DNA from 3 places in the Peribacillus sp. NPDC097197 genome. Region 3 is predicted to be linked to each of the others. Evidence: riboswitches for the same ligand, from Rfam matches in the RefSeq annotation. Region 3 holds a riboswitch; each other region holds the start of a gene.
The links. A riboswitch is a leader RNA that binds a small molecule or an ion and turns the genes downstream of it on or off. The one in region 3 is predicted to bind S-adenosylmethionine.
Positions count from the first base shown of each region.

Region 1: it holds a riboswitch for S-adenosylmethionine, as region 3 does, so the genes downstream of both, ACQKL6_RS03215 (bifunctional homocysteine S-methyltransferase/methylenetetrahydrofolate reductase) here and ACQKL6_RS15810 (sugar ABC transporter substrate-binding protein) in region 3, are expected to answer to the same signal.
Region 2: it holds a riboswitch for S-adenosylmethionine, as region 3 does, so the genes downstream of both, ACQKL6_RS18200 (methionine ABC transporter ATP-binding protein) here and ACQKL6_RS15810 (sugar ABC transporter substrate-binding protein) in region 3, are expected to answer to the same signal.

Region 1 covers NZ_JBNNST010000002.1:173,929-185,450, reverse strand. The annotation lists gene ACQKL6_RS03265 (undecaprenyl-diphosphate phosphatase) at 1-410, opposite strand, end outside; gene ACQKL6_RS03260 (DUF4870 domain-containing protein) at 610-930, shown strand; gene ACQKL6_RS03255 (hypothetical protein) at 1,042-1,182, shown strand; gene ACQKL6_RS03250 (beta-class carbonic anhydrase) at 1,457-2,029, shown strand; gene ACQKL6_RS03245 (NCS2 family permease) at 2,188-3,480, shown strand; gene dapF (diaminopimelate epimerase) at 3,662-4,648, shown strand; gene ligD (DNA ligase D) at 4,733-6,595, opposite strand; gene ACQKL6_RS03230 (Ku protein) at 6,733-7,575, shown strand; gene ACQKL6_RS03225 (phosphatase PAP2 family protein) at 7,665-8,339, shown strand; gene ACQKL6_RS03220 (MOSC domain-containing protein) at 8,825-9,466, shown strand; SAM riboswitch class I at 9,578-9,676, shown strand; gene ACQKL6_RS03215 (bifunctional homocysteine S-methyltransferase/methylenetetrahydrofolate reductase) at 9,783-11,522, shown strand, end outside.
Region 2 covers NZ_JBNNST010000018.1:54,648-63,677, forward strand. The annotation lists gene ACQKL6_RS18195 (MBL fold metallo-hydrolase) at 1-641, opposite strand, end outside; SAM riboswitch class I at 968-1,077, shown strand; gene ACQKL6_RS18200 (methionine ABC transporter ATP-binding protein) at 1,147-2,163, shown strand; gene ACQKL6_RS18205 (methionine ABC transporter permease) at 2,150-2,818, shown strand; gene ACQKL6_RS18210 (MetQ/NlpA family ABC transporter substrate-binding protein) at 2,869-3,690, shown strand; gene ACQKL6_RS18215 (PucR family transcriptional regulator) at 3,825-4,724, shown strand; gene ACQKL6_RS18220 (ABC transporter ATP-binding protein) at 4,824-5,966, shown strand; gene ACQKL6_RS18225 (hypothetical protein) at 6,035-6,445, opposite strand; gene ACQKL6_RS18230 (MFS transporter) at 6,685-7,881, opposite strand; gene ACQKL6_RS18235 (hypothetical protein) at 8,108-8,350, opposite strand; gene fumC (class II fumarate hydratase) at 8,458-9,030, opposite strand, start outside.
Region 3 covers NZ_JBNNST010000012.1:82,780-94,301, forward strand. The annotation lists gene ACQKL6_RS15770 (Gfo/Idh/MocA family protein) at 1-377, shown strand, start outside; gene ACQKL6_RS15775 (sugar phosphate isomerase/epimerase family protein) at 399-1,367, shown strand; gene rluF (23S rRNA pseudouridine(2604) synthase RluF) at 1,568-2,275, opposite strand; gene ACQKL6_RS15785 (DMT family transporter) at 2,363-3,256, opposite strand; gene ACQKL6_RS15790 (aldo/keto reductase) at 3,458-4,390, opposite strand; gene brnQ (branched-chain amino acid transport system II carrier protein) at 4,504-5,829, opposite strand; gene ACQKL6_RS15800 (hypothetical protein) at 6,292-6,465, shown strand; gene ACQKL6_RS15805 (GTP-binding protein) at 6,866-9,607, shown strand; SAM riboswitch class I at 9,697-9,803, shown strand; gene ACQKL6_RS15810 (sugar ABC transporter substrate-binding protein) at 9,917-11,032, shown strand; gene ACQKL6_RS15815 (sugar ABC transporter ATP-binding protein) at 11,100-11,522, shown strand, end outside.

The DNA.
Region 1 (11,522 bases), on a different contig from region 3:
TTTATGGAGATATCATCTAGTTTCTTATTCCCTTTATTGACTCCATCGGCCCACCATAGAATCATTCCGGTTACGAGGAATTCCCAACCAATCGTCAACCCTGTTTTTGAAAGGCTGTCAAACCAATCACTTAAAAGGAGACCGGCAATAACAGCCGGAAGCGTTCCTATTACCAGAAGAAGCGTCAATTTTGAGAATGGATTTTTCAATAAGAATATGATTTCATCTTTGTAAACGACCAATAAAGCAAGTAAAGTTCCAATGTGTAGCATAGTATCTAGAAAGATGCCAGCTTCGTCAAGATGGAAAATGTGCCTCCCCAGATATAAATGGCCTGTACTTGAAATCGGTAAAAACTCAGTTAAGCCCTGGATGATTCCAAGGATGAAGGCCTGGAATTCATTTAGCAAATATATCCCTCCATTCTTACGTGGACAATCCACTATTTAATCTGTATGCGTGGGAAGGGCCAACTTATTCGGTTTTTTATCCGTTAACGTTTTAAGATGGGGGAAAAAAGACTTACTTTTTTTAAAAAAACATGTAAGAAATGAAACTAATTGCTTTTTGAATCGTATTATTTCATATAAGAAAGGAGGAACAGAACACATGCCCACTAAAGATGAAAGAGTGTTTGCTGCCCTAATATATGTAATTAGCTTTTTTACCGCTTTTGTCGGTCCTTTAGTCATATGGTTAGTTAAGAAGGATTCATCCCAATTTGTAGATTATCACGGAAGGGAATATTTGAACTTCTTTATCTCTTATACGGTATATTCCATCGTCGCTGGTCTACTTGTAATCATATTGATTGGTGCAGTACTATTACCGGTCATAGGTATAGCTTTAGTTGTATTTACAATTATAGCTGCAGTCAGAGCTTATGAAGGGGTCGACTATCGCATTCCCTTCATATTTAGGATTTTATAAGTTTTACATCGGGGGATTCTGCTTAGGCGGATCCCTTTTTTTATGATGGAACAAGGGTCATTTACTAGCCGAGTATAATAAAAAGGAGGGGTTATCAATAAAGTATCGGCCATGAACCGAAGAGGCGAACTCATTGGTTATTATGAAGAAAACGGTACAAAGTCCCTCGTGAAGATCAATAGAATGATTTATAATTATGACAAGAATGAATGGATATCCATACAAACTTCAGCAGGGTTCTTATTCTTTTGAAATTATGAGTGGCACCGGAAAGAAGGTGGCTATCAAGTATGGTGCTGTCGAAGGATTGGGAAACGATATTCAAGGCCAATACACCTCTTCTTAGTTTCCCTTTGCGTATGGAGGAGGATTGCAAACTTGCGATCTGGGGTTTGTGTAGCCGTACATCATCATCGTTCCTTTTAGCATCAGGTTAGCATTAGGCAATTTTTTTGGCTAATAGTCTAAAGATTTGATATAATCAAATAGTAATACATAATAGAATACATAGAAAAAGGGTGAAGGTATGAGTTTACTTAATGAAATTCTAGATTATAATGAGCAATTTGTTGAAAAAGAGGAATATGTTAAGTACAAAACAGACAAATTCCCTGAAAAGAAAATGGTTATCGTCAGTTGTATGGACACTCGCCTTGTTGAGCTGTTACCAAAATCAATGAATGTCAAAAATGGTGATGTGAAAATATTGAAAACGGCCGGAGCGATTGTTTCTCATCCGTTTGGTAGCGTCATGCGTAGTATCTTGATTGCTATATATGAATTGAAGGCGGATGAAGTGTTCGTCATCCCTCATCATGATTGCGGCATGGCTTCTGTTAATGCTGATGTTACGGTAGAAAAAATGGTAGAACGTGGCATTCAAAAGGAAACAATCGATACAATCGGAGCTTCAGGCATCGATATCAAGAGTTGGCTTCGTGGATTTGATGATGTTTATGAAAGTTTAAAAAATAGTGTAGAGGTTATTAAAAGCCATCCTCTGATTCCAAAGAATGTTCCTGTCCATGGACTTATCATTTCTCCGGATAAAGGCAAATTGGAACTGGTCGTTAACGGTTATGACCACATAGAAAAATAATAAAAACAATGTACCAAAAGCTGATGGAATTATCCCATCAGCTTTTTCATTTTTAAGAGTTTCTATTTATTTTTAAATGAATATTTGTTAAAATCACGAAGTGCAGTTTGTCACTTATACAAGCGGGTGGGCGAGGGACAACATAGTAAGGATACTACATGAAGAACACAAATTTAGAAACGTTTTTTCATTTTTCCCAATATGGAACAAATGGAAAACGTGAAATTCTTGCCGGTGTGGTTAGTTATTTCACAATCGTATATATTCTCGTCGTGAATTCCCTGATTTTATCTGAAGCAGGTATACCTATTAATGGAGCTGTGATTGCAACCATTATCCTTTCCGCAGTGAGTTGTATCTTGATTGGGTTGTGGGCTAATGTACCAATAATCATCGTCCCCGGTATGGGCGTCAATGCCCTGTTCGCGTACACAATGGTTCAAGGAATGGGCTTATCCTTCCAATCGGCTCTTGGAGCTGTTTTTGTTTCGGGCCTCATTTTTGTAATCGTGGCTTTTACAAAGTTCTCGAAATTGATTAATGATTCCATTCCAGGTTCAATAAAAGACGCCATTTCTGTTGGTCTTGGTTTATTTTTGCTGTTAATCGGTTTGGAAAAGGGTGGGATTATTACAAGGGGTTCTTCATCGCTTCTTGGACTTGGTCATTTGAGTGACCCATCTGTTCTAGCAACGATTTTGACATTTTTACTTGCCATTGCTTTATTTATTAAAAATGTCCCAGGAAACTTTATGATCACGATCATCATAGGTAGCTGTATAGCTTACTTTTTTGGCACGATTGAAATCTCGAATATCCACTTTTCCGGTTTGGATACAGCCTCTTATAGTGAACTCTTTTTTTCACTGACATTTATCGAGGTGGGGCGAATTGAATTTTGGATAAGTGTTTTTGCGATGACCATGGTACTAATCTTTGAAAACATTGGTCTTGTACACGGACATGTGAACAGCATCGAACGTCCGGAGGCTTATAAGAAGTCTCTACAGGCAACGAGTGTCTCCGTTCTTCTTTCTGGCCCTATCGGTTCCAGTCCGACGGTAGCCACTGTTGAGACCGCTGCAGGCATCGCCTCAGGGGGCAGGACCGGTTTAACATCAGTCATCACGGGGTTCTTGTTTCTTCTGTCACTTTTATTTATTCCGGTAATTAAGGTGATTCCGGATAGTGCCATTGCGCCAATTTTAATCATTATCGGCATGCTCATGCTTGAAAATCTTAAGAAAATGGACTTTAGCGATTATACAGAAAGCATCCCCGCACTTTTTATCATTACCTTCATTCCATTTACCTACAGTATTGCAGATGGAATGGCTTTCGGGTTTATTCTATACCCATTCCTGAAAGTGGTCACAGGTAAGGCGAAAGAAGTTTCAGGTCCAATGTATGTTAGCGCTATACTGTTTATTATCTATTTCATAATAGGTTAATATGAATTGAAGAGTCTGTGGAGTGGGTAGCATTGCCTCCACAGGCTTTTTATTGTATGGCAACTCGGCTTTCTTGATGGAATATTCGCTTAATTGGAATTTTCCCGATGACATGTTCGAACTTATAATGCTATGATAAAGAATATTTAAAATAAAAGAACAGCATTGAGGATGTGACAGGATGTTAATTGAAGGTTTTAAAATTCATGGATCGGGCAATGATTTTTTAATTATTGATGAATTAACAACAACTCTGACCTTTACAGAGGAAGAACGCGAAAAATTAGCGAAGGTCCTTTGCAATAGAGAAAAGCTTGGAGCGGATGGCATTCTATTTGTCATGAAAAGTGAGCATGCAGATGCCAGAATGCGGGTATTTAATGCAGATGGATCAGAAGCATCCATGTGTGGTAATGGACTTCGGTGTGTGGCCAGGTATACGAATGACGTTTTAGGGCTTGATAAAATGACTGTTGAGACGATGAAAGTGAATTTACTCGTCGAAAAAACGGATGATATTTATGCGGGAATTCCAACATTCAAAGTGGAAATTTCTCCGGTCAGCTTTAAGGTCAAGGATCTTCCGCTTGCAATAGAAAAGGATCAGTTGTTAAATGAATTGCTCCCTGAGTTGCATGATTCCCTCCTATTTTCGGCATTGGCTGTCCCAAATCCACACTTGATCACCTTAGTGGATAGCGATGTATTGCAAAGTAATTTACAGGAAGAGCTTGCCACGAAAGTGAACCAACCGAATGACCTGTTTCCGGATGGGGTCAATGTCAGTTTTGTAAAAGAACTGACACCTGGGAGCATTTATGTTCGTACCTTCGAAAGAGGTGTAGGCTTCACGAATGCTTGTGGAACTGCGATGTCGGCTTCAAGTCTGGTTACTTGCTCGATTGGACTTAATTCGCTTGAACAGGAAATTTCCGTTTATAACAACGGTGGAAAAGTGAAATGTATCGTTCACCATGATGAAGAGAGTAATGCGTATTCCATTGACCTGATTGGAAATGCAACCTATGAGTTCAAAGCGTTGCTTGAAATAGACATCGATCAGCCAGAGGTTTTCACAGTGCTTGAAAAACATGAATATGAAGAGGAAACAAAATTATATGCAAAGATGCAGGATGAAGTACAAAGCTTTTTGAAAACGAAATGGTAAGGGACAAAAGGCTGTCAAATCAGTAAATTATTTTAAAAAAAGAAAAACAGGTGAAGAAAAACGATTCGTTTTTCTTCACCTGTTTTATTTTTTGGACTTATAAGGCCCCTTTTGTTGTTTAAGGAAGGATAAAACCTCTAGAAATGCTGGGCCGTTATCAATCTGCCTGTAATTCTTGAAGGGGCAGCCCAACCTTTTGATCCTGTTAGGTACAGTTTCCACTGTATAATCTTCCAGTCTAAGGTTTTCATTCACTTCTTCCCATGATAAGGGAGTGGCTACCCCGGCGAAATGATTTCCACGAGGGGAATAAGGGACGATAATGGTTTTCCCTTCACTATGTTGGACAAAATCGAGATAAAGTCGATTTTGTCGATTTTTCTTCATTCTCTCTAAGGTAAAGTCATTTGGAAAGGAGCTTATTAAGTATTGACCAAGAAAATCAGTGAAAATATGTGTCTCTTTATAAGTAAAAGTATCTTCCGGTAGTGGAATATGAATCTGTAATCCCTTATTTCCTGAAGTTTTTACGAATGCTTCTATATGTAATGGAAGCAAGACTTTCTTTATTTCAAGAGCGGCATGAATCGCCAAGTTAAAATACTCAATCGAGGGAGGGTCAAGATCCAATACAATTTCATCTGGTTTAGTAGAGCCAGCTTTCTGAAATGGTGCATGGAACTCCAAGGCAAGTTGGTTGCCAAACCAAAGCAATGTTTCCAGTTCATTACATAGCATATACTCGATGTCTTCATTCAGGAACGTTTGAATCGATGCGGGCGCATACTCTGGCTTATTTTTTTGAAAAAAACGTTCAGGGTTCATTGCGCCATGAGGGTAACGAATTGTTGTCAGAAGTTTGTCGGCTAGAAAAGGCAAGAAATGAGATGACACCTCCCGTAAATATTGGAGGTATTCAACTTTTATCACCTTTCTATCCTTAAATGCCCAAATCGGTTTATCTGGTGATGTTATATGGACCGACTCCGGAAAAGTAAATTGACTGATAAGGAACCTCTCCCAAGTACATTCACTTGGTATCGTTTGCAACAGCCACTGGGAAAACTGAGGCTCCCGTAATTCATTTTCTTCATGAACATGCAGAAATTGCACTTCGATACAAATGGAAGGATGGAGGTAAAAGAACTTCGCATTCTCTTCGACGGCATTTTTTTTAATCAATTCGTGTAAAATGGTTTTATCCTGGGCACTCATGCCATTTTTGACGCTCCCAATCGGGGTAATTACACCGTCTTTATAAACGGAAATTGAAATATATCCGTTTTCTTTATGAAGAGCAGTGATAAAGCAGGGGAATACCCTCCAATTTTTCACCTTGATCCAGGAGGTTGACCGTTTTTCGTGCCATATGCTGTTGATGTTCTTGGCTACAATCCCTTCCCCATCCATGAGAATGACCTTGTTCATCGATTCATTTGCAGTATCATAGTTTCCAATCAGTTGGATTGGGCTTTCTTCATGGGGGCTAGGATTTTCTGGGAAATGAAGTTTCTTTCCTAAGCCCTTCAACAAAGCTTTCCGTTCCGACAAGTTTTGTTTGGTAATGTCTTTTCCATTTAAGGTTAGTAAGTCAAACACTATGAATCGGCATGGGGAGAGGGTGGAAGCCTCGGATATCAATGTTTGGTTTCTCAAACGTCCACGCCACTGTATCTCGGAAAAGTCTGCCTTGGCTTCATTGGTTAGCCAAACTAGTTCTCCATCTAGTTGAAGGGGAAGTATACCTTCGAGGTTCAAGGTTTCTAGGAATTCACCGATTTCCGGAAAAAGAGGCAGCAACTCTTTTCCGTTCCGGCTCGTCAGCTTTGCCACTTTACTTTCTTCAATCGTTAAAATGGCCCGAAAGCCATCATATTTGACTTCATATATCCATTCCTTAGAACAAGGAGCTTCTGGATGATAGGTGGGCAACATTGGTTTTATCACATTTTTCCCTCCGTTCATTGCGTTTATTAGTATTTTCCCCATAAAATCTTAATTTTAAGAGTTGAGATATAATTTTTTTGAAAGAAATGGGAATGATAATAACAGTGAATCAATTAATCAACGATGAGGTGAGGAATTTGCATACAATATGGAAAGGCAGCATTTCTTTTGGTTTGGTGAATATCCCGATAAAGCTTCATGCGGCAACGGAAGATAAGGATATATCCTTACGAACTTTGCATAAGGAATGCCATTCACCGATAAAATACGAAAAGGTTTGTCCAGTTTGCCAGAAAGAAGTAGGCAAGGATGATATTGTTCGTGCGTTTGAGTATACAAAAGGAAAGTTTGTTGTCCTAGAAGACAATGAACTTGAGCAATTAAAAAAACAAAATGAAGATAAGGCAGTGGAAATCATTGATTTTGTTAAAATAGAGGAAATTGATCCAATCTATTTCAACCGAAGCTATTATATGTCTCCAAACGATGGCGGTACAAAAGCCTATTCTCTTTTGAGGGAAGCACTCTTGGAGTCAGGCAAGGTTGGTCTCGCTAAAATCATCATTCGTTCCAAAGAACAAATGGCTATCCTTCGGGTCGTGGATAACACATTGTTGATGGAAACCATTCATTACCCTGATGAGGTTCGTTCTGCAACCGACGTTCCTAATATTCCTGCTAATGATGCCATTGCAAAAAAAGAAATCGATACGGCCATATTATTAATTGATCAGTTGACATCGACGTTTGATCCGACTAAATACAAAGATGATTATAGAACAGCTTTGCTTGAATTGATTGAATCAAAGAAAACTGGCGAGAAAACCATTACAGCAAAATCTAAAGAACCCGTGGCCAATAATGTGACGGATTTAATGGCAGCTTTACAAGCGTCCATTGACAGGACGAAGCCGGAGAAAATGGTTGTAAAGAAAAAGACGACACGCAAAAGAGCGGAGCCTAAAAAGAAACAAGCGTAAAAAAAGCCTGAGCGAAATCTATCGCTTAGGCTTTTTTTGTTTTATCCTAGAGGTAGCGTGATAAATGAGGGAAAAGGTGGTGTCCGAGAATGCATAACTTTTTTAGCATACATATTTCAAAAAAACTTCTTTATATTGCCATGATGGCTGGTTTAATCCTAGTTTATTTTTTCATTTTTATTGAAATTGTGGAAGAACTGAAGGAAGGGGAGTTAATCGAATTTGATAAAGTCCTTATCAATTTCATCCAAGTGCCCTTTAGTGAACAATTTATCAGCTTTGTGACTACGCTCACATTTTTTGGGTCGGTGACATGGATAGTCGTACTAATTGGTATATTTGCCTTGATTTTGGCCTTATACAGAAGAAAACAGCTTGCTTTATACTTAATAATCACTTCAGCAATGGGTGGGGTATTTAATTGGGGGCTAAAATATCTTTTTCAAAGGGAAAGACCCGATATCGCTCCATTATTATCCGTTTCCGGATATAGTTTTCCTAGTGGTCACTCTATGGCTTCGGTTATCGTTTACGGAAGCATTGCAGTTGTATGTTTACGAATCGTCAAAAGTAAATATATGAACGGCATTATATGGTTTTTGGCTTTTTTGGCTTCATTGGTCATTGGATGGAGCCGCATTTATCTAGGGGTGCATTACCCGAGCGATGTTGTGGCAGGTTTTGTTGCCGGAGCTGCTTGGCTAACGATATCGGCATGGCTGTTACGATACCTGGAATATAAGGGGCGAAAAAATAGAAGCTAAGGGGAAAATGAAGGCATAAGAAAATCACCAAAATTATCAAAAAAGTGGTGTACTGTGAGGAAAGTAATGATCGCACCTATAAATTTTCATTAAAAGAAGGTCGCCTGTTCAATTTGGTAGTTACTTGTTAGGTATAAATAATTAGTAAGGATCTACAGTTTTCCACCCTTTTTAAAAGGAGACAAAAAAATTCGCCCCCTAAAGAGCGACAATGAGGAAATTAATCGTGAATCAACATATAGGCGACGGATTGTCTTTTTCGACTATATATTGTGTTCATATTCTATCATAATTAATTTGGAAATAGCAACTAAATTACTAAAACAAAGGGATTATTTTTATATCATTCTCTTTTCACATCGAATTTTATACCTAGTAAAGAGGTTATTGCTTTTTTTTGGTATAATCAAATAATTGAATAGATTGAATATAAAGAATGTTTCTTTATTGCAATCTGGAAATTTAAAAGAAATGGAAGATGTCCAATGGAAAATCGTAAAATCATGTCTCTTCAAATTGGGATGCCAAAAGAGGAGGAGCTTTCGGGGGTAAAGATCAAAACGGCAATGGATAAGAAGGCCATCGACTATATCACCGTAACAAAATCAGGGATTGATAGGGATGGAGTGGGTAACAGAAAGTTCCATGGAGGGCCTGACCGTGCTCTATGTTTTTATCCCTTTGAGCATTATGATTTATGGAATCGAACATTCAATAAGCAGCTTTCCATCCCTGCATTTGGGGAGAATTTGACGATTGCTGGAATGACTGAACGTCAAACGTTTATAGGCGATATCTATCGCATTGGCGGGACCGTTATTCAGATTACACAGGGGCGTATTCCTTGCTCGACCATCTCCCACTTTAACAAAGAGCCAGAGTTTTTGAAATTGGTGATGGACACTAATCTAACTGGCTATTTTGCTAGGGTTATACAAGAAGGGGTAATTGGCCAACAAGATGATATCGTGTTATTGGATCGGCTTCAAGATAAGGTTACGGTACTTTATGCAACGGATGTCATCCTTCATAAGCGTGATGGGGAGGAGGGGGCAATGTCCTTGCTTTCCATTGAATCCTTGTCGGAAGAATGGGGAGCCTTGCTTTCTAAAAGGATGTATCGTTAAAAAGTCTGAAGAAAATGAAAAAATGATAAATATACTCTTGAAATTATCAGATGATTCATGTAAATTAAATATAAATAAATTTTGAAATGTTTAGAAAATTAAACTTAATAAATCTTATCGAGAGAGGTGAAGGGACTGGCCCGATGAAACCTCAGCAACCAGCCTAGGCAAAGGTGCTAAATCCAGCAAGCAGAGCTTGATAGATGAGGAGAATGTTTCGAAAAAAGCCTTCTTCTTTGAGAAGGTTTTTTTTCTTTACTCTCACACTCATAGAAACCGACAAAAACCATAGTGTTTTTAAGAGAGGGTGTACTAATTGGATTTTCGTAGTGAATTGAAGGAAAGAATGCTAGTTGGAGACGGCGCGATGGGTACGTTGTTGTACTCCTATGGAATCGATCAATGTTATGAGGAAATAAATTGCACCAATCCTGATAAAATTGAGTCTATACATAGGGCCTATTTAGAAGCGGGTGCAGATATTCTGCAAACCAATACATATGGTGCCAATTTCAATAAATTGAAACGGTATGGGCTGGAGGAAGAAGTCAGTCGGATCAATCGCCAAGGAGTCAGCCTTGCTAAACAAGTAGCGAAAGGGAAGGCTTATGTTTTTGGTACAATTGGGGCCCAGCGTAGTATACGTAAATCGGATTTAAGTATAGAAGAAATAAAACGGGGTTTTCGAGAACAATTATACAGTTTGCTCCTGGAAGATCCCGATGGAATTCTTCTTGAAACATTCTATGATTTTGAAGAGCTTGAAACGGTGCTTCAAATTGCTAAAAAGGAAACGGACCTGCCGATTATTGCAAATGTATCGATGCATGAACTTGGAAATCTTCAAAATGGATTTCATTTGAATGAAGCTTTTCAAAAGCTAGAGTACCTAGGTGCAGATGTCGTTGGGGTGAATTGCCGTCTGGGCCCCCATCATATGATAAGGGCACTGGAAGAAGTGAAATTGCCTATGCAGGCGTCGATTGCCATCTATCCTAATGCAAGTCTTCCAGATTATGTGGATGGGAGACTGGTCTATAAAGCGGAACCAGAATATTTCGGTTCAAGTGCACTCGAATTACGAAAACAAGGAGCAACCATTATAGGGGGTTGCTGTGGTACGACACCACTACATATACAAGCTGTGAACGAAATGATTGGCACTTTAGCGCCAGTCAAGGAAAAAATTACGAAAGCTCGACATATAGAAATTATTGAAGTGAATAACCAAAAACAAGAATTAGCTCTTCATGAAAAGGCAAAAACGGATAGAACGATCCTAGTTGAGCTTGATCCACCGAAAAAGTTAGGAATCGAAACGTTTATGGCAGGAGCTGAAGCCTTGAAAAAAGCTGGGGTGGATTCCATTACTTTAGCTGATAATTCACTTGCTTCACCAAGGATATCGAATTCGACCTTAGCCAATTTATTAAAGGCTGAATTAGGGGTGAATCCGATGGTCCATATTACGTGCAGGGACCGAAATCTTATTGGGTTACAATCCCATTTAATGGGATTGCATACGGTCGGGCTGGATGAAGTTTTAGTTATCACTGGGGATCCTTCTAAGATTGGTGATTTCCCGGGGGCAACGTCTGTCTATGATTTATCTTCATTCGATTTGATAAGTCTGGTTAAGCAATTCAATGAGGGCTACTCCTATTCCGGACAAAGTCTAGGGAAACGGGCTAATTTCAAGATTTCCGCAGCTTTTAATCCAAATGTGAAATATCTCGATAAGGCTGTTCAGAGAATGGAAAAGAAAATCGCTTGCGGTGCTCATTCGTTTTTGACACAGCCAGTTTATTCAGTAGAACAAATAGAAGAAGTCTATCAGGCGACAAAACATTTGGAAACACCGATTTTCATGGGGATAATGCCCCTTACCAGTACGAGGAATGCCGAATTCATCCATAATGAAATACCGGGGATTAAATTACCTGACAGTGTACGGAAAGCAATGGCCTCAGCGGGAGCTGATCCAGTAAAATCAAGGATTGAAGCTATAAATATAGCAAGGGAATTGGTAGACGCAGCCCAAGAGAGGTTCAAGGGA
Region 2 (9,030 bases), on a different contig from region 3:
TTTTCCAAGTAACTGAGCTTTCTTTCAAACATTTCCTTTCCGTTCGGGACATATCCGGCATGGCAGCAAAAGACCTCTTTAAAATCATACTGAAGCAGTTTCTTGATGGATTCCATGATGACCGGGATAGATTCTTCCCTTAAAACTAGCTTCGTTTTCGGCGTTACAAACAGGTCACCCGAAAACAGCATGCCATTACTATGGTTCAGGTAAACCATATGGTCCCTCGAATGCCCTGGCGTAAAGATTGGCTCCCATGTTTGAGTGCGTGAATGGACGACCCCTCCTAATGGTTCTGCCTTGAAGGCATCCCTATCTCCCCAAAAAACTCTACGGTAAACGGGATATTCTGCATCCTTTGCACAAATATCGAGGGACATCGGATGAATATAGATGGGAACGTTCCTATGTTCCTGTATCCATGCGGCCCCACCCGTATGGTCCTCATGATAATGCGTCAGCGCAACCATATCGTAATCAGCGGTTTCAAAGAATGGAGTAAGTTCCTTCAACAAGATTTTTGCACCCGTATCAACTAACATGCCATCGGTTAAGAACACATTCACGCTCATGCCTGATTTGTTTCCTTCCGGTGTCCCTTTTACGCAAACCACATCGTTTATCGTTTTCATTTCCAGCATGACTTTCCACCCCAATCATTTTTTTGGAAAAACTCATCATCCTTTATTTACTAATTTACTTACAATAAATGTATTATCTCTCCATACTTTTTACAAGTATAATATTTTTTCTAATGATGGGAGTGATCAAAGTCCATATTCTTACGCAGACAGGCCATGTAAGATCCGGGACGTTCCGTGTAACTTAGCAAATGGCCACTATAATCTGGGCAAGTAGATCGTTTGATTCATAATCTTGATAAAATTCAAAAAATAATTGACATTACTGTATTTAACAAATAATATAGATTATATTAAAAAAATAATAAAATACTAAAATAGTAATTAACTTATCAAGAGTGACTGAGGGACCAGGCCCTATGACGTCCGGCAACCGCCCCACATCGGGAATGGTGCCCCTTCCTGCAGAATGAAATACCATTCTGAAAGATAAGACGGGATATAATTTCGCTGCCTCTTTCTGAATGATAGAGGTAGCTTTTTTATGTATAAGGAGGATAGCATCATGATTGAAATTCGTTCAGTTCGAAAGGAATATATCTCGAAGAATACCCGAGTTATCGGAGTGGATAATGTATCTTTAACCATTCAAACGGGAGAGGTTTATGGGATTGTCGGGTATAGCGGCGCGGGAAAGAGTTCATTGATTCGCTGTCTGAATCTTCTTGAGCGTCCGACCAATGGTAGCATCATCATCGATGGCGTCGACTTAACAACCTTATCAAGCCAGGAGCTTCGCAAACAACGCCAGAAAATCGGCATGATATTTCAGCATTTTTCCCTAGTCAGTTCCAAAACGGTTTTTGACAATATCTCCTTCGCCTTGAAAGCCGCCCATCAACCAAAGGAGGTCATTACTAACCGCGTTCTGGAACTTTTGGATATCGTTGGCCTTCGGGATAAAAAAGATGTTTATCCGGCTCAACTCAGTGGCGGACAAAAACAGCGGGTAGGCATTGCACGGGCCTTAGCGAATGACCCTACCGTCCTATTATGTGATGAAGCGACATCAGCCCTTGATCCAACCACTACGAAGTCGATCTTACAGTTGTTGAAAAAGATCAATAAAGAACTGGGCATCACCATCGTGCTGATCACCCATGAAATGGAAGTGGTCAAGGAACTGTGCCATCGTGTCTCCGTCATGCAAGATGGACGAATTATTGAAGATGGCCCTGTTTATGAAATATTTTCACAACCCAAACAAGAACTGACTAAGCAGTTCATCAGCAGCGTGCTGGATTTTGAACTTCCTCCCCACCTTATAAGGGAAAACAAAGGAACGATTATCAAAATACAATTTGAAGGGCAAACCGCTGGTGAATCGATTCTCTCGGATACTCTACAAAACTATTCTGTCAGAGGGAATATCCTGCACGGGAAAATTGAATATATCCAGGATATCCCTCTAGGAATCTTGATCATCGAATTGATTGGTGAGCCTGAAGAAGTGCAAGTAGCCCTTGAATACATAATAAGCCGGACCCGATCCGTGGAGGTGTTAAAGCATGTCACTGCTTGATTCCATCATCAATATTTTGCCTGACCTTAATAAAGCCTTTCTGGAAACGATTTATATGGTCGGAATTTCCCTTGCGGTTGCCCTCCTGATTGGACTGCCTCTAGGAGTATTGCTGTTTACGACGACCAGGAATTTGTTCTTTGAAAATATCACGTTGAATCGGTCCCTCGGTTTCGTGGTTAATCTAGTCCGCTCGATTCCGTTTATCATTCTTTTAGTCGCTTTGCTTCCTTTAACCGAATTCCTTACCGGGTCAACGATTGGACCGCTAGCGGCTTCCGTTTCCCTATCAGTCTCCGCCATACCTTTTTTCGCTAGGATCGTAGAATCTACATTGAGGGAAATAGATAAGGGAGTGATCGAAGCCGCGATCGCCGTGGGCGCTTCCCCATGGATGATCATCAAGGATGTGCTTCTTCCTGAAGCAAGGCCTGGAATCATCCAAGGCGTGACATTAACGACGATATCACTCATCGGCTTCTCGGCTATGGCAGGAACAATCGGCGGAGGAGGAATCGGTGACCTCGCGATTCGTTTCGGCTATTACCGTTATGACAACACGATCATGATCACAACGGTGGTCGTTCTGATCTGTCTTGTCCAAATCATCCAAATGATAGGCGATAAGGCCTCTCACTATGTAAACAAACGATAAGATTCATGAATGTTAACGATGACACTACATTAAACAAGGAGGAATTTTTCATGAAAAAAATCACTTCATTATTATCTATATGTGCATTAGCCCTTGGGTTGTCAGCTTGCGGAAATGACGATGCGACAACTAAAACGGAGGACAAGAAAGAATTAAAAATCGGGGCAACGACTGGCCCTTATGCCGACATGGTCATAGAAGCCATACAACCCGGACTTGAAGACCTTGGCTACAAAGTGGACATCGTCGAATTCAGTGATTATATCCAGCCGAATAAATCACTTGGTAATGGTTCGATCGATGCCAACCTCTTTCAGCATAAAGTGTATATGGATAATTTCGCAAAGGAACATGACTTAGAGCTCTCTGACCTTATTATTGTTCCAACGGCACCGATGGGCATTTACTCCACGGAATACAAATCATTGACCGATATTAAAAATGGTGCGACCATCGCCGTTCCCAATGACCCAGTCAACCTCTCCCGTGCACTTAAAGTTTTATTGGATGAGGGCCTGATTGACGTGGATCCGGATGTTGATCCATTAAGAATATCTGAGAAAGATGTAACAAAGAATCCGAAGAACATTCAATTCGAACCACTGGAATCGGCACAATTACCTCGTGCAACGGACAGTGTTGACCTATCGGCCGTTCCTGGTAACTTTGCGATTGCCGCCAAAATGGACCTTCAAGATGCTCTTGCATTAGAAAACATGCCAGATACGTATCGCAATGTCGTGGCTGTAAACACTAAGGATAAAGACGCCCAATTTGCAAAAGATATCAAATCAGTTGTAGAAAGTGCCGAATTCGAAAAGGTGATTGATGACAAGTTCCAAGGCTTCGGTAAACCCGATTGGATGAAATAAGGAAACAGCAAGTATGGGTCTGCTCCTGTCTGGGGCAGGCCTTTACTGATTAACAATACCTACGAACGCAGTCATTGTTTTCTTTTCCGCTTTGCCCTTTTTGGATATAATGGAATGGAAAGAAGGTGAACATGATGCTTAATAAGCTTAAACATACATTCCCAAACTCCCTTTCAGATAAAAAAGATGCACAGGACATCTCGGCATATTTCTGGTTGGAAGATCCATTCGGCCATACAATTGGCATTCCCCGCTCAGACATATCGGCGGAGGGAATCCGTTTGCTTACGCTACTCTTTGACACTCCATCACTCCAAAGTCCAAACACCTCCACTACCCAAAAAACTACTTGGAATGATTTTTTATTTGGGCCGCGTGCCTCCCAGCCCCTAACGAACTGGGAGAATGTCCGGTTCACCTACTTTAACCTGGCCCATGGGGATTTTTCACACGATCATTTCGAGGAAGCGATTCTCTCATTCGTACCATCCGATTCCATCCTGGTCTGGGAGAATGAAACGGCGGGAACCTTAATTGAATCAGACATGGATGAACCCTTATCGACGCATGATTTTCTCGCCATCTCATCTACACTCGAGAGTGACTTTTACGTGAAGATCAGGGTCTATGCCGGTCGATTTCACCCTGTCGATGCGGACCTTCATCACCATCTGATACAAGAGAGAAAATGTTTCACACTTTCTTTGCTCCATCTATCCGATGTTAAGGTGACGGAATTACCCAATATTATCCCCTACGCACTCATGAATGCCTGTACTGACATGGATAAAAGATGGTACATCAATGAATTGCTTGGCAAGACGCGGCAGGATCATGAATTGATCAAAACGGTTAAAACGTATATCGAATGTAATTCCAACGCCTCATTGGCAGCTAAACAACTTTATATCCATCGGAACAGCCTGCAATACAGGATAGATAAATTCGCTGAAAAAACAGGACTGGATGTACGGAATTTTCCGCATGCTTTGGCTGCCTACCTCCTCATTCTCTTAAATGAGCAAAAAGGATAATTATCCCTTTTGTGCAGTGTGCCCATATTTATTTCAGTATTGATAGAGTAGACTATAAATATCATTACGAATTTAGGAGTTTAAGAGGAGGAATAGTTCATGGCAGAGTTAGTATTGGATCATATCTTCAAGATTTATGATAATAAGGTGACAGCCGTTAAAGACTTCAACCTTAGCGTGGCCGATAAGGAATTCATTGTTTTCGTCGGACCCTCGGGGTGTGGAAAGTCGACCACTTTAAGGATGATTGCCGGCCTTGAGGACATCTCCCAAGGGGATCTTTTTATAGATGGCAAGCGGGTCAATGATGTGCCTCCAAAAGATCGGGACATTGCGATGGTTTTCCAGAACTACGCTTTATATCCTCATATGACCGTCTATGACAATATGGCTTTTGGACTGAAGCTAAGGAAAACGCCGAAGAAGGAAATCAAGCAACGCGTCCATGATGCTGCCAAGATCCTTGGACTTGAAGACTTCTTACAACGGAAGCCTAAAGCCCTTTCTGGCGGGCAGCGCCAGCGTGTGGCACTTGGAAGGGCCATTGTTCGGGATGCCAAAGTCTTCTTGATGGATGAGCCCCTTTCCAACCTTGATGCAAAACTTCGGGTACAAATGCGCGCAGAAATCGCTAAACTGCACAAACGGATCAATACAACAACGATTTATGTCACCCATGACCAAACAGAAGCCATGACCATGGCCACCCGGCTTGTAGTCATGAAGGATGGCATCATCCAGCAAGTGGGTGCACCGAAAGATGTCTATGAAAAGCCTGTAAATGTTTTCGTAGGCGGATTCATCGGCTCACCTGCCATGAACTTCTTTACAGGTACCTTGCAGGATGGATTCATTCAAATTGGGGAGCAAACACTTGAGGTGCCTCCTTTCAAAATGGATACGCTTCGTAATCAAGGCTATATCGGAAAAGACATCATTCTTGGCATCCGGCCTGAGGATTTCCATAACGAAGAAACGTTCATTTCCGCATCGCCCACTTCAACATTCACGGCTCAAGTCGATGTGGCCGAGCTAATGGGTGCCGAAATCATGCTCTATTCGACATTCGCCGGACAGGACTTTGTTGCCAGGGTGGATGCCAAACATATCATCCAGGCTGGTGATGCCATTGACCTGGCCCTTGATATGAATAAAACCCATTTCTTTGATAAAGAGTCCGAGCAACGTATTTTTGACGAAGAATCAGAAATGGAAGGCAACCAGCAAACGAAGATGGCTTAAGTAATTACTTTTTGATTTGGATTTGCATCCAAATGGGGGAAGCCTTATCGACCAAGGCTTCCCTCAACTTATTTCTCAAATCGAACCAATGTCTTTTCAGGCATTTCAATCGAATCAACATTCAATGTATCCATTTTTAACGTTAACTCACCTACTCGTTTTTCTTTCTCCTCCCCTACCCAGCAACTATACAATTCGAAATACTCACCTTTCTCAAGATAGTCATTCATCATTTCACATAATGCCGTAAGCTTCTTTTTTGATTCAAAACACTGGCTTGGACTCATATCTTTTGAAATTTCAATTCCCCAGTCGGATGACACTTCATAAACAAACTGTGCCGTGAATTGATACTTTTTTACATGTTGTTTGTCGTATTTACTTGAAAAACAATCTCCAATCTGAATTAAGGCGTTATGCTCTTCATCTTCACTAAGACGGAGTTCCACGTTACACCCAATATAGCTCGCTAAACTCACATTACATGCTCCTTTATACTCCTCTTTTCCTCGATATATGGACGATCCGCCGAACTATTCTATTCCAAAAACTTACCTCATCCACTTCTATCGACCCGCTCCACGTTTCTTTTTTCAGCTTCATTATCCTGCGTCTAATCGCCTGCCTACCACGAAGCAATAAGACTTTAAAATATGGCATTCACGTTCATCACTTCATAACGATTCATGAGGTAGTCCTCCCATCCAAGGTAGGGATCTTAATTAGCCCAACGCTTCTTCAACATTCCATTCAACTTTTCAGATCCGAACAGCATGGCCATCACATAAACCAGAGCAAAGTACGGAAATACATCAAGCGTAGTGTACGAAGCAATTAACCCTAGAAAGGGCGGCAAAAGGGTGGTCCCCGTGTATGCCACAGCCATTTGATATCCTATGATGGACGGTGAATGGGTTTTACCGAACCTGGCGGGGGTCTCATGAATCATGCAAGGATAAATGGGGGCCAAGCCCAATCCGACTATAACAAAACCGACAAGCGACATCGTAACCGGCAAGGGCAGGATAAGGAGTACCGTCCCAATAAGTGCTGCAATCTGTCCCAATCGGATCATGAGCTGATGGTTGGTGACCTTCAAAAGAATAAATCCTGTTATAAGCCGTCCTAGCATAATACCCGTATAGAAAAAAGAGACCCCTTGAGCGGCCAAAGCAGCTGACATGCCCTTGCTATTCACAAGATAGCTGCTTCCCCACAGTCCTAACGTTGATTCAACGCCGCAATAGAAAAAGAACGTGAACAATGCATACTTGACTCCTTTGATTTTAAGCGGCCTTTCCTTGGATACCCGTTCTTCCAAGTAATCCGGATTCACTGTGCTACCTTCATCGATTGGCACCCTCCGAGAGACTAGCTTCCATAATGGAAGGGTTAACACGAGTAAAAGGGCTAGGGTGAACTGGATATAGGAAATGGTTACATAACCAGCTCTCCATGTGCCTTGATTAGCCATATAATAAGACATCATGATGGGTCCTATGCTTGCCCCCACTCCCCAAAAGCAATGAAGCCAGTTCATATGATGGGCTTTATAATGCAACGCCACGTAGTTATTCAGCGCAGCGTCGATAGCTCCTGCACCCAGCCCCAAAGGGATCGCACAGATAATAAGCCAATCCAGAGAGGGAGAATAGGCAATGCCAAATAAGGCCACCGCTGTCAGGGCCACACTTATACACGTGACCTTTCCCGTCCCCAGTCGTTTATTTAACCAGCCGCTAGCCAGGCTTGAGAAAATGGTCCCTGCTGCAACAATCATATAAAGTAAGCCTGCAGTCTCCAGTGGCTGGTCATAATCAGACTGCATGACCGGCCAGGCAGCACCCAGTAAGGAATCTGGAAGACCCAGGCTTATGAAAGCCAAGTAAATCATAACCAATAAGAGCATTGCCAAGGTTACCACCCTACTTTCCATTCTCCACGAATAACTCACTACCATAACATTATACGGCGAGACAAGCCCACTATCCCTCTATTTTTCCACTATGAATTTCCAATTCCAAGTTTAGGTAACCTCCTTTTCATGAAAAAATGATCCACATAAAAAAGAGACTTCTCATTTTTATGAAAAAGTCTCGATCATTAATTATTCTAAGGTCTCACCCTATTATTCAAGAACTCTATTCCTGTACCAAAATCACTTCATCGTGTCCGCAGTTGGGGCACTTCATAATATGCGGGCATTGTCCCTTTTGAAGGGATTCGGGAAAACCGTCATTTTTTTTCAATGTATCAATATCCATATAAGCACTGTAATCATCGGCATAATCCATCAATTTCCCTTGATCTTCAAGGTCACTACTGCATTTAGGGCATTCCAAATGCATTTTTCTAAGACCATTGCATAGTGGACATAAAGACATGACCATTCCTCCTGTTCGATTTATCTAGTTTAAGTATTCGTTTATTCCATCATTTTAACACATTAAAACATCCTCCCTACATGCGAGGAAGGATGCTTACCTGTTGATTATTTATTGACCATGTTAGCAGGGTCAACCCATGCTTTGAATTCATCTTCCGTTAGGAATTCAAGTTTCAACGCCGCTTCTTTCAAAGTGGAGTTGTCTTTGAATGCAGTTTTCGCAATTTTAGCCGCTTTTTCATACCCGATATGTGGGTTCAATGCCGTTACGAGCATAAGAGAACGATCAACATTTTCTTTGATCTTATCTTCATTCGCTGTAATTCCTACCGCACAGTTATCATTGAAGGAATGAATGCCATCAGTCAATAATTTAACGGTTTGCAGGAAGTTGTAAATGATGACCGGTTTGAAAACGTTCAATTCAAAGTTCCCTTGGCTTGCTGCAAAACCGATTGTAGCATCATTTCCGACAACTTGTGTCGCAATCATTGTCATTGCTTCACATTGGGTCGGATTCACTTTACCTGGCATGATGGAGCTGCCTGGCTCATTTTCAGGAATGGCGATTTCACCGATTCCGCTTCTTGGGCCACTTGCCAGCCATCTAACATCATTGGCAATCTTCATTAAATCAGCAGCCAATGCTTTAAGAGCACCGTGTGCATAAACAATTTC
Region 3 (11,522 bases):
CTTCCGTTTTTGAAGTGGATGATCATGCAACGGCTTATATCAAATTTGCAAATGGAGCTTCTTTGTTATTTGAAACGTCATGGGCCGCGAATATCCGTGAAGAAGCGACAGTCTTGAGTTTATCCGGAACACAGGGCGGTCTAGATGTGTTCCCGCTCATATTGAATCAGGCGAAACACGGGATGCTTTTGAATAGTGAAGCGGTTTGGATGCCAGGTGAGGACACACCGGATCTTCAACAGGCGGCGAACTTTATCGATAGTTGCCTTGGTTTTGCCGAACCACTGGTAAAACCGGCGGAAGCCATGAAAGTATCGAAAATCATTGAAGCTATTTACCAAAGTTCCGCAAGCGGAAAAGTCATGAGCATCAATTAATGCAAAGGTGAGGTGAGGCGAGTGAAACTAGGCGTTTTTACAGTACTATTCGGACAAAAAACATTTGAGGAAATGCTTGATTATGTGGCAGCCTCTGGATTGAAAACAGTGGAAATCGGTACAGGCGGGTACCCAGGTAATGCCCATTGTCCACTGGATGAGCTATTGGAGAGTGAAGAAAAGCGGCAGGACTACATGGAAGCCATCCAATCAAGGGGGCTAGCCATCAGTGCGTTCAGCTGTCACGGCAACCCTATTTCCCCAGATGAAAGCTGGGCTAGGGAAAGTGATGAAAATTTAGTAAAGTCCATTAAGTTAGCTGCCTTGATGAATGTACCTGTCGTCAATACCTTTTCCGGTACCGCAGGTGATCACGAAGGTGCTAAATATCCGAATTGGCCGGTTGCTCCATGGCCGAACGAATATGCGGACGTCTTGAAATGGCAATGGGAAGAAAAACTGATTCCTTATTGGAAAAAAATCGCTGCGCTTGCTGATGAACATCATATTAAAATTGGACTCGAACTGCATGGAGGTTTTCTCGTCCACACACCATACACCTTGTTGAAGCTACGGGAAGCCACATCGAACGCAATCGGTGCCAACCTTGACCCAAGCCATCTCTGGTGGCAGGGAATCGAACCTGTCGGCGCCATTAAAATTCTTGGAAAAGCTGGAGCCATTTATCATTTCCATGCTAAAGACACCTATCTGGACCAAGATAATATCAATATGTACGGTCTCACCGACATGCAACCGTACGGCAACATCCAGACACGTGCCTGGAACTTCCGCTCAGTTGGTTGCGGCCATAGCCTTCAAGAATGGTCCGACATGATGAGTGCCCTTCGTACTTATGGGTATGATTACGTCGTCAGCATCGAACACGAAGATCCGCTCATGTCGATCGAAGAAGGTTTCCAACGAGCCGTGACGAACTTGAAAACCGTCCTGATCAACGAAAGTCCAACCGATCTATGGTGGGTATAACCGATAATGAGCAGCCTAATGGTTGCTTTTTATTTTGGAGTCGAATTGGACTTTGACCGAAAAAAAGCTGGATTAGACCGATATATCTTCAACTAGACCGATAAAATGTTGAAATTGACTGATATATTACGCAGTTTGACCGATAAAAGGAATGCAGCTGCTAAAAAAGATGCTCCCAAATCTGGGGGCATCCTCTTCACTCATCTTTTTCTTGGTGTGTAATTCAATTCTGCAAATAGTTCGTTTAATTCTTCTTTTGTCAGGTCGCGCCATTGACCGAGGGGTAACCTGTCCAAGTGGATGTTCATGATGCGAACGCGCTGCAGTTCACGGACTTCATAACCCAGTGCCGTACACATGCGGCGGATTTGCCGGTTCAACCCTTGCATTAAGGTAATGTTGAATGTATGGCGTGAAAGCGGCTTGACTTCACATGGAAGTGTTTTCGTATCCAAAATTTCTACGCCTGATGACATCTCTTGTAGGAAGGAATCCGTAAGTGGCTTATCAACAGTGACAATATACTCTTTCTCATGCTTGTTCTCTGCCCGGAGGATTTCATTTACGATATCTCCGTCATTTGTAAGCAGAATCAAACCGCTTGAGTCTTTATCAAGACGACCAACATGGAAAATGCGTAGCGGATGATTAACAAAATCAACAATGTTTCCTTTGATATGTTTTTCAGTCGTGCTTGTGATGCCTGTGGGTTTATTCAGTGCAATATATACATACTGCTGCTCTACTTTTATCGGTTTGCCATCGACACAAACATCATCGCCCGGTTCAGCTTGGCTGCCAAGTTCGGCCACAGCTCCGTTTATGGTCACTCGACCTTCAGCAATCCATTTATCGGCGCCTCGTCTCGAAGTAATCCCTGATTCACTAATATATTTATTGATTCTCAACTAAAGCACACCTTTACATTCAGATTTTCTTCTATAAAGATAACGTAAATCATGCTAGATAAACAAGGGGAAAGCTAAAATGTCTACTTAAGCAGAAGCCACAGCTTTTTTATCCTTCTTCTTTTTAGTGGCTAAGTAGACACCGGAGAAGACAAGAAGGCCGCCAAGAATCTGGACTATTGTGATGTTTTGCCCCAACATCAAGCTTAGAATCGCAGTGAAGACGACAATGAGATTAAGGTAAACGCCAGCTTGGCTTGCATCAATATGACGCAGTGAAATGTTCCAGAAAATGAAGGAACCAACGGATGGAAAGATTCCAATATATAAAATGCCTACCATCGCTTGAGTACTTACATCAAGGTTCAGCCCCGAACTAAAGGCGAACGGAGCAGCCAGAATCAGTCCAAGTAAAACGGATACGGCGGTGGCTGATATGGCCGGGATATTTTTTATCTTTTTGGCGATGAGTGAATAGAAGGTCCAGACAAGTATCGCCAGAATCATCAACAGATCTCCTTTATTGAAGGTAAGATGGAAAATGGTCTGAAGATGTCCATTCGTTAAGACCAATAATACTCCGAATAAGGATAGAATAAGGCCAATCACATGTAGGAATGAAATGTTCTCTTTTAATAGTAAGACGGAAAACAGGACGATGACCGCAGGGGTAATCGAATTAACGAGAGCGGCATTCATGGAAGTCGTATAGGTCAAAGCCCAATACAGGAAAAAATTATAGCCGATGATGCCGAGCAAGCCCATCAGTAATAGTACTTTCCATGCTTTCCATACACTTTTCCAATCGGGTTTTTCAATCCAATGAGCAAGAGGAAATAATAAGATAACAGCAATTAGCCAGCGTGAAAACGTGAGTTGAATCGGTGAAAGTTCAGCAACGACGTATTTGCCGAAAATATAATTACCTGCCCAGAATAAATTAGCCAAGATAAGAAATAAAAGAATATAAGATTTTTTCATGGGGTAGCCTCTTTCTTTAGTGATTGAATATTCAATAAATATACCAATGTAGAAAAAGGGAAGCAATATAAATAGTGAATATTACGTTGAGGGATTATTCTTGTCCAGGAAGGGATGCTATTCATTCATTGCGGGAGACCATGAATATGAAATAAAGAAAAAAGCTGTTCAATCGAAATTGAACAGCTTCTCTCTTATCTTTTAAGCGAAAATCGCGCTGATTTCAGCAATATCATCGATGGTTAATTCAACGTCCAATGCTTTTAAATTACGCAAGACTTGCTCAGGCTTTTTGGACCCGGGTATCAAGACATCTATGGAATGACGTGTTAAATACCAGGCAAGGGCGACGTCCGCAACCTCTGCGTTTTTTCGGTTGGCGATTTCACGAAGCTCCTCGACTTTTTGCAAGTTGCTGGAATAGGCTTGTCCTTGGAAAAGGGGATCTTTAGCTCGCAGGTCGTCAAACTTCGATTCTTCATTATATTTGCCACCAAGCAGGCCGGATGCAAGCGGAAAATAAGGGACAAAGGAAATTTGATTTTCAGCTGTATATGGAAGCAAGTCTTGCTCGGCTCCCCGTTTAAACAGGTTATATTCGGATTGTAAGACGTCGACATAGCCGTCTTTATTGGCTTCTTTTAATTGCTCGAACGAAAAATTCGAGACGCCAATCGCCTTGATTTTTCCGGCATCTTTCAATTCTTTTAAAGCCCCGACAGCCTCATCCTTTGGTGTAGCTTCATCAGGGAAATGAATGTAAAATAAATCAATATAATCAGTCTGGAGCCGCTTTAAACTGGATTCTACAGACTCTCTAAGGAAAGCGGGAGAGTTGTCAATGACCATTTTACCATCCACGAATTTATGGGCACCTTTCGTAGCGAGTACCACTTCCTCGCGTTTGCCGGTATCCTTCAGCACTTCGCCAATCAGTTCCTCCGAGCGTCCGGGCCCGTAAATGTAGGCTGTATCCCAAAAGTTGATGCCTTCTTCAAGAGCCGTCCGCAGGACATCTCTTCCTGTATCTTCATTCAGGTTAGGGAATAGGTTATGTCCACCAATTGCATTCGTACCAAGACCAATCTGATTCACATACAAATTCGTTTTACCAATACGTGTTTGCTTTGACATTTATTGATCATCTCCTCTATCCTAATCATAACAAAAATAGGGTGTAAATTTCCAAAAATAAGCAATAGAAGGCGAGAAAAAAGCAGATGAATCAACGGACTCATCTGCTCCACTTATTTGGTTTCCATGTCTTCGGTGGGTGATGCTTTCCCTGCTTGGCTTAGAATAATGCCAATGACCGTGCCAACCAAGGCTGGTAGGACCCATTCCATTCCATGTTCAGAAAACGGAAGGGCTTCGGTGAATGTTTCCACGAGTCCTAATGGTACATCAAAAGCGCTCAGTCCATCGATCAGGGCAAAGATACCGGTGAAAATCATAGCGCTCCGGTATACTTTTTTTGGATTCTTAAAGTGACGGCTGAAGAATGTCAAAGCGACCAGGACAATTGTTAAAGGGTAGGCCATCACTAGGAAAGGTACGGATACTTTTAAGATTTGATTCAATCCTAGATTGGATAGAGTGAACCCGATTAGCGTGATGAGCAGGACGACCGTTTTGTAGCTGGCCTTAGGAATGAGATTGGAAAAATAATGTCCACAGGCTGTTGTTAATCCTACTACGGATGCGATACAGGCCAATAGGAAGATGATCCCCAAAAGGGTTTTCCCGCCTGTCCCAAGTAATAGGGTAGAAGCGGCGGTCAGGATATCGGTTCCATTTTCATAAGAACCGTTCGCAGCCATGCGTGCTCCCATGAAACCTAAGGATGTATACACAAGAGATAGGAAGATTGCTGTGACCATTCCAGCCTTTATGGTGTACTTAGTCAGCTGCTTACGGTCCGATACCCCTCTCTTTTGGATGGAGGTCAGGATGACAATCCCGAAGGCTAGGGCGGCTAAAGCATCCATCGTGTTATAACCTTCAATGAACCCTTTTGAAAAAGCACCTGTTACGTACGCCTCTGTTGGTGCCTGGAAGGGTGCATCCAGTTTTATAAAGCCAACGATACAAAGGATGACAATAGACCCTAATAGAGTGGGCGTGCTCCAACGGCTCATGATGGTCTCCATTTTTTCAGGATTCATCGATATGGCATAAACAATCAAGAAGAATGCAATCGTGAATAGGAATAAAAAGAGCGATTGGCCTATCGTGTCGCCAAGATAGGGTTTGAATCCCATTTCATAGGCGACGTTAGCATTTCTGGGTATGGCAAGGAAAGGTCCGATGCTTAAATAGATGACGATCATGAAAATCTTGCTGAAAGTTGGGTGCACACGCGACCCAATCGTTTCTGCCCCGCCTTTGACGAGGGAAACGGCGACCAGAACTAGAATCGGGAGTCCGACGCCTGTGACGATAAATCCTGCGATGGCCGGCCAGAAGGAAGTCCCTGATGAGGCTCCCAAAAATGGAGGGAAAATCAGGTTGCCCGCCCCGAAGAACATGGAGAAAAGCATAAGCCCGATAAATAATACGTCTGTTTTTTTCATGATGATGTCTCCTTTTTACGTTCTAGTGAAAATCTCGCCGAATGGACTAACGGGATCATGTGAAAGTATTACTAAGAAAATAAAAAAACGCCCCTACTTAGAGGGACGAGTTGTGTGCTCGCTTTACCACCCATATCCGCGCTTTTTTAAAAGCCACGGCAATCAGTCAACGTACGGTCCATACGGAGCCAATATTATTAAGCTTTGCATGTTGGTTTTTTTGATTCCCATCAAAACCTAGGTTTCATCGTAAGGAGCTATTATAATCTAGAGATAATTTAGCAAATTCAGTATACTAAGTCAATAGGATGAAGTCTTCTTTAGGACAGGATATTAGTCCTAGAGAATCTGGTATGGTTTAAAACGGTTTATGATCAATCGAAAGAATCGTAAAAACTCCCTATTATCTTTCTACCTTCATCTATATTATAATAGAAGTAGAACACTAAAGGAGACAATATGATGTCTGAAAATAAAAAGTTGAGCCTGGCGGATGCTGTCAAGCAGAAATTGGCGCAAAAGCAAGCTGAAACAAGTAAAGATAAACTTGAAACCGGTGTTGTGAAAAAAACAAAACCGCTTAAAAGCCAATTAACTAAAAAGCCCAATAATCAACGTAAGCGCACAGGGGTATAATCCCAATTTGTCAAAGGACAATTACTGTTCAATGCTTATCAGAGAGCAGTATCCTTCATGATCAAAGGTGCTGCTTTTTTTATATTATTTTATTTTTACCATTTTAAGGTAGTGTGTAAACGGGGATTCTGGTAATTTAATGGTATAGGAGAAATCCCTCGCATTGCTTCATATCCTGGTGAAATCCATAAAAGCATATTTTAAGGGAGAGAGTCGATTTGTTAAAAACATTACAAGCCCGGCGGTTTCTGTTTTAAACTTGTAAGAGTTATGACATGTTGTTACCATATTGTTTTGTTAAAATAATAATTTGGAGCTTTGACAGATCATTTTCTTATCTAAAGGAACCTATTGATTTGATCCTTTACTTGAAAATATGAAATATATCGGGGGAATTACGATGGAAGAACAGCTGATTGGCAAAAAGTTCTATGAAACGATGATTGATGACATAAATAAGCATCCGATTCAAGCCTTGGGAGAAATGTTTCTCGTGGAACAAAAAAAGGAAAGATCGGATTTAACCACAATCAGGTTTGCCCAGGGGGAAGTGTACTTCCTGCATCATGACTTTGAGGCGGCCATATTTAAATGGGAGAATATAGAGGGCAATCTTGCTGAATGGGCTAAGAAGAATATTGCTGATGCCTACTTTGAGCTAGAGATGTATTCGACGGCAGAAGATATTTATAAAGCCATTAATACGAGCGAACCTGTATTAAAGACGGAAGTCCTTCTGCAACTGTTTTCACTATACATAGTAGAAACAAGAAATGATCTGGCATCCAAAGTGGTGAAGGAAGCAGTCGATTTCCAACCGGATTATCCAAATGTCACGGAAATTGCGCGCTCCTTCTTTGAAGCGCAAAAGGATTGGAATAGCGCGATAGTTTTAGCGGCCAACGAAAGTATCCGTACGGAGTCAATGACTTGGTTCGATGTTTTGAAAACATACATCCAGCAGGGCGTTGCACAATCGACGGCTCCGGATTATTTCGCGAACGTGCTTAGATCCTTATATAATCTTGACCAAGATCGTTTTGAGAAAATGACGGTAGCCCTTTGGAAGAACTATAAATATACGGATTCTTACTTTGAATGGCTTAAGGTCATCAATAAATTGATCGATGAAATCGAATTGAACAACGGGGATGTTTGGGATGAGCTTTCCGTCTATTATCGCGATGCCTATGCAGGATTACTAGAAGGTACGCATTTAGTCAAAGAGTTAAGCCCTGTCGTACCAAGACTGTTGGAAAATTGGTTAAAAATCGCGGAAGGGGAGATTTCGTTATTTGCAGCGGCATCTGTCCTTTCCTGGAATGAGATTTTCCCAGATACAGTGAGCGCACTTGTTGTTCAAGATGCAGAAAGTCTGTTAGCGAAATCCCCTAGATTGGGAGGCGGTCTCGAAGCAGGCGAAAAACTGATTCACTCCATCATTCAATGGGCAGAGAGCAATGATCTATCAGTCGGCAATAAGCTGAAATGGATGGTTGAGGGAATTAAGGATATGAGCAATTTCAATCTGCTTCTTGTTGGAAGTGCAGGAAATGGCAAGACATCCTTCATTCAATCGATAGCGGGTGAAAGTATTGCAGCGGAAGACCATTCATCTCTTGTGAGCGTTAAAGATGGCGATGACCTGGAAATCTATGAAATTACCGATACAGATCGTAAAATGGTCGAAGAGTTAACGGAGTTGGATGAAACGCGTCGTCAACGCGGAACGATTGTCGATGTGACACTCATCAGTGATTATTTGAGAAATAATCGCCTGCGTCTACTGGATACTCCAGGATTTAATGGAGAGAAAAGCGTAGACCCTGACTTCCAAAATTACTTACTGGAGAGCGATGGAGTGATGTTCGTTCTGGATGCACGGGCACCTTTCACGGGCAGTGAACGTGATTTGCTATTGGAAATGCAACAAATGGCCCCTAAACTTCCTATTCATTTCTTGCTGAATAAAATGGATACCATCTATAGTGATCAAGTGGCAGTCAGGATGGAAGATGAAACATGGGATAAGGTGAATGCTTATTTCCCGAACGCGAAGGTATTTGCTTTCTCCAAGCTTTATGACAGCAAACAGCAACTGCAGGATCTAGCCGTCTTCCTTCACGCAAACTATCAAGATAGCAATTGGAAGGAAATGAGGGCGGAGAAGCTCCTTGCCTTCACGCGTAAAACTTTATCCTATCTATTAGAAAAACGGGCAGCGAATGAACGGAAATGCGAGCATTCGATTTCTTGGAATGAACAGATGGAAGTGAAGTTGAATGGCGCTACGAATCAGTTGACTGATTTGGAAAAAGAAAAAACCGAAAACATTACAAGATCTTATCGCTTATTAAAAGAAGAAGTGAAAAAACAGCTTTCCACACGAATTCCTGAATTACTGCGTGATTGCTCTAAAACATTATCTGAGAATAGTGACTTTAGCCAAGTGCATATACAGTTGAATCAGGAAATGAACGATCGGATCCAGGCATTTATATCCGATAAAATCATGCCGCAGTATTTCCGCTCGCTTCAAGACTGGATTGCTACATCTGAGTTAGAATTCACGCAAAGCCAACAGTTCATGGATGAGATGAGCGCAGGCTTCAATGAGCTATACAAAGAAGAACGTATTGTACTGGCCGGGGACTTCCGGGTCTTGGATGACTGGCGCCGTGATGCGGACCGGATGACAAGCAGCATCCGGATAGAAAATGTAAATATATTACTAAGAAGGACCCCATCTCAGTTGATTCTTAAGGGAGCCGGGAAGCTATTTGGTGCCATTCCGCAAAATAAAGCGAATATGTACAATCGATATAAGAAGTTCTTGGAAAATGAAGACTTCCAGGATGTTGCCGATATGATCAGTGACAGATTCCTTACTCAGTTTGGATTGTTCGAAAAATCCTTGGAACGTGACATATCCCTGTTCTACCGCAATCCATTTGCCATCCTTGAAAAAAATATCGAACAGACGAAAGCCGAAATCAAAGAACAGCAGGCTACATTGGAACATATGAGACAAAATCCTGAAGTCTACCGTGATCCGATTACCCTGTTCGAAGTGAAACTGCGCCAATTCGAACGCCTTGAAAAAATCGAGAAAAGACGCCTGGCGAAACTGCAAGGAAAATAAAACATTTAAAATATTCTAAAAACTATTGACTTAATGACTATATCCCTATAAAGTGGTACTTACCATAACGAAACGTAACACATTATATTCTCTTATCAAGAGTGGCGGAGGGACTGGCCCTACGATGCCCAGCAACCGTTCCAATTAGGAATTGGTGCTAAATCCTGCAAAACAGAAATGTTTTGACAGATAAGAGAGGGATAAGTCTGCAAACCAGCTGATTAAACCTCTCTATTTTAGAGAGGTTTTTATTTTGTGTTTATGCCGAGCTAACAGATAAGAATAATGTAAAAAATAGGGGGAATTAAAATGGGAAAATCAATTTTAAAAGGAGCTTTCGTTTCAGTCATCGCTTCGGCGTTGCTTTTGACGGGGTGTTCTTCGGGACAAAGTACAGGGGAAGCGAAAAAAGAGGAAAAGGTATCTTTTGAAAATGTTCCAGAGCGATTTGCGAAAGGCGAGGGAGCTAAAATTAAAGTCATTCGTAAAATTGGCGGCGATGATCACACGGCCCAATACTTAGCAGGGGCGCAAGAAGAAGGAGAAGCACTTGGCTTCCAAGTAGATACTTTTACGGCCAATGGCGATACGGCTAAATTCCATGACGCCATCGCTCAGGCTCTGGAGGAAGACTATGATGGCTATATCATTTCCCATGGTGATGATGCAGCGACAGTGAATGACGTACAAAAGCTGGTGGATGCAGGGAAAAGCGTAGTCACATTCGATTCCATCGGCGATTTAACGAAAATTGATGGGGTAACAGTAACTTCACAAGATGACGAAGCATTGGCAACTCTTGCTTTTGACAAATTGATAGAAGAGCAAAAAGGCGAAGCGAACATTGCATACCTTTGGGTAGATGGTTTCCCTCCAATGGTGAGAAGAAATGCCGTGTATCAAGAAAAGCTGAAAGAAAATCCTGGCATTCATGAAATTGAAAGATTCGGAGTGGCATCTTCAGATACTTCGGTCCAGACGCAAAATGCGGTCTCGGCGATGTTGAACAAGTATCCCAAAGGTAAAATAGACGCAATTTTCGCAACCTGGGATGCATTCGCTATCGGAGCAGCTCGTGCGATAAAAGAAGCGGGGCGCGATGAAGTGAAAATCTATGGTATTGACGTGTCCAATGCCGACCTTCAGGAGATTCAAACAAAAGGAAGCTCATGGTCGTATACCGCAGCGGTTGATCCGAAGTTGATTGGTGCAGTGAATATGAGATTGCTAGCGAAAAAACTAGCGGGGGAAGAAACGCCGCAAACCTATGATTTAGAAGCATCATTGATATCTCAAAAACAGCTTCAATCATCGAAGGACGCTGTCAACATGACCAATCTATCCGGCATTGTTCAAGGCTGGGGAGTATCAACGGAATTTGAAGAAGACTGGATGAAAGTATTGAAAGAACATTATAAGAAGTAACGATCAGAATCAGTAGACACTCTCTTTCAAGTTGAAGAGAGTGTCTGTTTAATGGGAGGGATTGGACATGGGCATTCAACTAGAAATGAAACAGATATCGATTGAGTTTCCAGGTGTAAAAGCGCTTAGTGAAGTTAATTTTTCAGTACAGTCGGGAACAGCACATGCATTGGTCGGCGCAAATGGAGCAGGGAAATCGACGCTAATGAAAGTCTTATCAGGAGCTCATGTCCATTATACCGGCGACATTTTCCTAAATGGCCAGGTACAGGATATCCGTTCGCCAAAGTCGGCACAGGAAGCTGGCATTCAAATTGTGTATCAGGAAGTGGATACGGCCCTCATTCCTTATTTAACGGTTGCGGAGAACGTGATGCTGAATGAATCCGTACAGAACATGGGGAGAAAACAAATCATCAAGTGGAAGGAATTACATAGAAAAGCGACGGAAATCTTGGAAGAAATGAACATCCATGTGTCTTCGAAAAAA